DNA from 2 places in the Vibrio chagasii genome. Region 2 is predicted to be linked to the other one. Evidence: predicted binding sites of a transcription regulator. Region 2 holds the regulator's gene; the other holds the start of a gene.
The links. Region 2 encodes PurR, which represses purine synthesis genes. Its sites were predicted from a motif close to TNANGNAAACGTTTNCNTNA; they were not measured.

Region 1 (2,409 bases), 210 kb from region 2:
GTGCAAAAAGCCAAGCCTAGTAAAAAAGCACGACTACCTAGATGGTAAGTGCCATCATGCATGTAAAGATTGCAATGATATCGCGACCATGGATGTTCGCCAGTTCAATATTGGTGAGATGGAAATGAGAGCAAAACTCTCCCAAGCAACACTGAGATAAGCTACACCATTGAAATATAAGAAAGCGCCTTAGGCGCTTTTTTTGTGCCCAGCGTTTATCTTCTTATCTTCTTATCTTCTTATCTTCTATACAGGTGTATACGCTGGTTTTTACAGAAAACTACTGTATACACCTGTATAAAGCTCACACTTTTTTCCATTTTTGAGAAAAACGGAAAAATCATTCAAATTTAATTTATCAATTAATTTCATAGACTTATAAGCACAAACTTCATTTCACTCTAAGAAATCGTCCAATAATCCCGCAAAAAGCGCTTGATCTTATAAGCAACAAAAACTACTGTATACACATACAGCATGTATATAAGGACAGCAAAATGATTCAAGCACACGTTAAAGCACAACACTCTAGCCCGCTAATTCACGGCGCATTTGCATCAGCTTCTCGCTCAGCTCATCATTCAACTGATGAAGCGTTATTTGCAAAAATGGCGTTGCTGTCCAATCAACATCAATGGCTACTATTTACGGCTCAAACGCCAAGACCATCCGCTAAGCAGCTGCAGAAGCATAACGTATGCTGCGACCGCGTTATTCACATGAAAGCTTCTCACCAAATGACCGAAGCTGAAACAGTAGAGAAAGCGATCCGCTCTAAGAATGCGAGTGCGATCGTTGCTAGCGCATCAATTGATCAATTTAGCCAACAGTACTTAAGAACATTAGGTATGCGCTTCCAGTGTGAGGTTTTCTTCATGGATGCCAACTCAGAGCGCATTCACTAAACAACATAGCGCTACTAGATAGCTCTGTAATATAGTCCAAATATACTGCCTTCCCCTGCCCTACATTTCGCCTTAAATTTGGTGGATAGTTAGGCAGGGGTTTTTATTTGATTAGCAGATTTAGCAAACGTTTGCTTTTTCTCTGGAAGCAAACGTTAGATTGGGTATAATGCCCGTCTAATCATGTGCACATTGCACTTCTCTGTATGACGTTTGATAAAAGATAGGAATGTCTAAATGAGCCTCGCTGATCAAGTTCTTGCCGTAAATGATGACCTCCCAATCCGCACTGATAAACCTGTCCACAGTGGCAAGGTTCGTTCGGTTTACTGGTTAACTGAAGAAGATAGCCAACGACTAATTAAAGAGAAAGGCTACGACGTAGCACCTGATGCTCCGTTAGCTATCATGGTGATCAGTGACCGTATCTCTGCATTTGATTGTATCTGGCGTGGTGAAGGCAACCTGAAAGGTGTTCCTGGTAAAGGCGCTGCGCTTAATGCTATATCTAACCATTGGTTCAAGCTTTTTAAAGACAACGGTCTTGCTGACAGCCATATTCTTGATATCCCTCACCCATTCGTATGGATTGTACAAAAAGCTCGCCCAGTAATGATTGAGGCGATTTGTCGTCAGTACATCACAGGTTCTATGTGGCGTGCGTACGCACATGGTGAGCGTGAATTCTGTGGTATCGAAATGCCTGAAGGTCTAGAGAAAGACAAGAAACTACCAGAGCTTCTTATCACTCCTTCAACTAAAGGTATTTTGAAAGGCATTCCTGGTGTACCAGAAGCGGACGATGTAAACATCACGCGTCAGAACATCCAAGATAACTTTGCAGCATTTAACTTCTCACAAGAGAGCGATATCGCGCACTACGAGAAGCTATTGAAAGAAGGCTTTAACGTCATCAGTGACGCGTTAGAGAAAGTAGACCAAACCTTCGTTGATACCAAGTTTGAGTTTGGTTACGTGAACGATGCACAAGGCAAAGAGAAGCTTATCTACATGGACGAAGTAGGCACACCTGACTCATCTCGTATCTGGGATACAGAGCAATACAACAATGGCAACATCGTTGAAAACTCAAAAGAAGGTTTCCGTCAGTTCCTACTTAACTACTTCCCTGATGCCGATATTCTGCTGAATAAAGAGCGTATGCCAGAGCGTGAAGCGCTAGCGCGTGACAATGAATTGCCATTGGATGCCCTGATGTCTCTTTCGCGCACTTACCTTGATATCGCAGCAAAGATTACTGGCGCTGAGATTGTACTGAGCGAAAACCCTAAACAAGAGATCATCGACGTATTGCGTGCTGACTACGGGCTAATCGATTAATCATCTTGTTGATTTAAACACCGTTACGATACAAAAAGGGCCTCAATATTGAGGCCCTTTTTACATATAATTTCAGTCTTGTTTGAGCATCGCTCTCACTGGTACAAGGCTTACAGTCGAATAGTAAATTCTTCTCCAGTATTACCTGCAATCACTAAATGAC
Region 2 (2,409 bases):
TAGGCATTACTACTAACGAGTAACTTTGCATTTCGCAAATAACCTCGTCATCAGCCTTGGTGTGTAAAAAACACCACAAGACTAAATCAGGATTTACGTAATGAAAGATACGAAAGCGTTCAATGAGCAAAGAGCAGAAATTTACTGGTGGTTATCAAGCTTATTCGCCAAAGAGCTCACTCAAGACGAACTTGACCACTACCACTCTGTTGAAATTCGTTCTTTCTTAACTGGTTTAGGCGAAAATGAAACTCTAAAGCCTGCTATTGATAAGTTAGTTGATGCCCTGAACCGCCTACAAACTCGCGAAGATGCACAACTAGAACTGTCTGCTGACTTTTGCGACCTTTTCCTAAAGACAGATAAGCATGGCGCCCTTCCTTATGCTTCAATGTACATCGGTGAAACTGGCCTATTAAACGATATACCAGCGAAAGAGATGGAAGAGATCATGGCTAAGCACAACCTAGTGGTTAACCAAGATCTAAAAGAACCAGCAGACCACATCGCTATCGAACTCGACTTCTTAGGTAACCTAATCATTCGTTCTAATGAAACAGAATCAGAAGAAGTACTAGAAAAATCGTTCGAAGTTCAGCAACAATTTATCGAGCAACAGCTATTAACTTGGATCCCGAAATTCAACGTTAAGTGTCACGATGTTGATGAATTCGGTTTCTACGCTGCTGTATCTTCTCTGCTAATGGCTTTCTGTCAATTAGATGCTCAATATTTAGCTGGTGAATAAGCTTAACTGATGACTAGGTAAATAAATTCCGTAGAATGTGACAATTCACCCGGATTTCTGGGTGAATTGTATTGCGAGTATTTTCTAGTCAGTCTAGAATTGTGACCGCAAACGATAAAATATGAAACATTCACGAAATGCTATGCTTATTAAGTTCAGAGCATTTCGGTGTTAAAACAAGCCGCTCACTAGCGGTTTTTTGTTTTTTAACACTTTAGTACCCAAAGAGCCCTACAAATTTAAGCTCTTAGTTAGGTAGCTTAACGGCTACTTCACTCCGTACTTTGGGGAAAGTAGCTTCTAATAGGATAAAACCATGGCCACTATAAAAGATGTCGCTCGCTTAGCAGGCGTATCAACCACAACCGTTTCTCACGTAATCAACAAAACACGCTTTGTTGCAGAAGCGACTCAAGAAAAAGTAAATAAAGCGGTAGACGAATTAAACTATGCACCAAGTGCTGTTGCTCGTAGTTTGAAGTGTAATTCAACACGAACCATCGGCATGCTAGTGACTCAATCAACCAACCTATTCTTCTCAGAAGTTATCGATGGTGTTGAGAGCTACTGCTACCGTCAAGGTTACACTTTGATCCTGTGTAACACGGGTGGTATCTATGAGAAGCAACGTGACTACATTCGAATGCTTGCAGAGAAACGTGTAGATGGCATCTTGGTTATGTGTTCAGACCTAACTGAAGAACTGAGAGAGATGTTAGACCGTCACGCTGACATCCCTAAAGTAGTCATGGACTGGGGCCCGGAGAGTTCTCAAGCAGATAAGATCATCGATAACTCTGAAGAAGGTGGCTACCTAGCGACTAAATACCTAATCGACCGCGGTCACTCAAAGATTGCTTGTTTAAGTGGCCACTTAGACAAAGCGGCGTGTGTGGAGCGTATCGCTGGTTACAAGCGCGCTTTGGAAGAAGCTAACATTACTGCAAATGACGACATGATCATCGAAGGTAACTTTGAGTGTGATACTGCCGTTCTAGCCGCTGACAAAATTGTTGAGATGGAAGATCGCCCGACAGCTGTATTCTGTTTCAACGATACCATGGCACTAGGCTTGATGAGCCGCCTACAGCAGAAAGGCATCTGTATCCCTGAAGATATCTCTATCATTGGCTACGATAACATCGAACTGGCTGAGTACTTCTCTCCACCATTGACTACCGTTCACCAACCGAAGCGCCGTGTCGGTAAGAACGCCTTCGAAATTCTGCTTGAGCGTATTAAAGACAAAGACCATGAAAAACGCGTCTTCGAAATGCACCCAGAAATTGTTGAACGTAGTACAGTTAAAACGTTAAATTAACTGATAAATTGAGTTTATTTTCATCAAGCGCACCTTTGGGTGCGTTTTTTTTATCAGCAACTAAAATAAACCTAGTTTCATATGATAAAGATCATTAATTGAAGCAACATCACACTTTGAAATAACAAGTGTGAGCCTCATTCAACAAAAACTTTATTCTATTCAATCAGTCACGCACAGGGCAAATCACTTGAAAAGGTGAGACGCAAAGCTTCCGGCCTAAACCACTCGTTGGTATGGTAGCGGGGTTACCGATGGCAAAATGCAGTAACTACTAATAATTTAGTAATTTACGGCTTATTGACAATGTAATTGCAACATTTTGCTAATCTCTCGGACC

Region 1: the regulator PurR is predicted to act here: its motif matches at 1,025-1,044, upstream of OCV52_RS09260 (phosphoribosylaminoimidazolesuccinocarboxamide synthase).

Annotation. Positions count from the first base shown of each region.
Region 1 covers NZ_AP025465.1:2,012,495-2,014,903, forward strand. The annotation lists gene OCV52_RS09250 (hypothetical protein) at 1-160, shown strand, start outside; gene OCV52_RS09255 (SulA-like leucine-rich domain-containing protein) at 498-905, shown strand; gene OCV52_RS09260 (phosphoribosylaminoimidazolesuccinocarboxamide synthase) at 1,143-2,246, shown strand; gene OCV52_RS09265 (hypothetical protein) at 2,357-2,409, opposite strand, start outside.
Region 2 covers NZ_AP025465.1:2,220,764-2,223,172, forward strand. The annotation lists gene torD (molecular chaperone TorD) at 101-748, shown strand; gene purR (HTH-type transcriptional repressor PurR) at 1,065-2,069, shown strand; cyclic di-GMP riboswitch class I at 2,240-2,325, shown strand.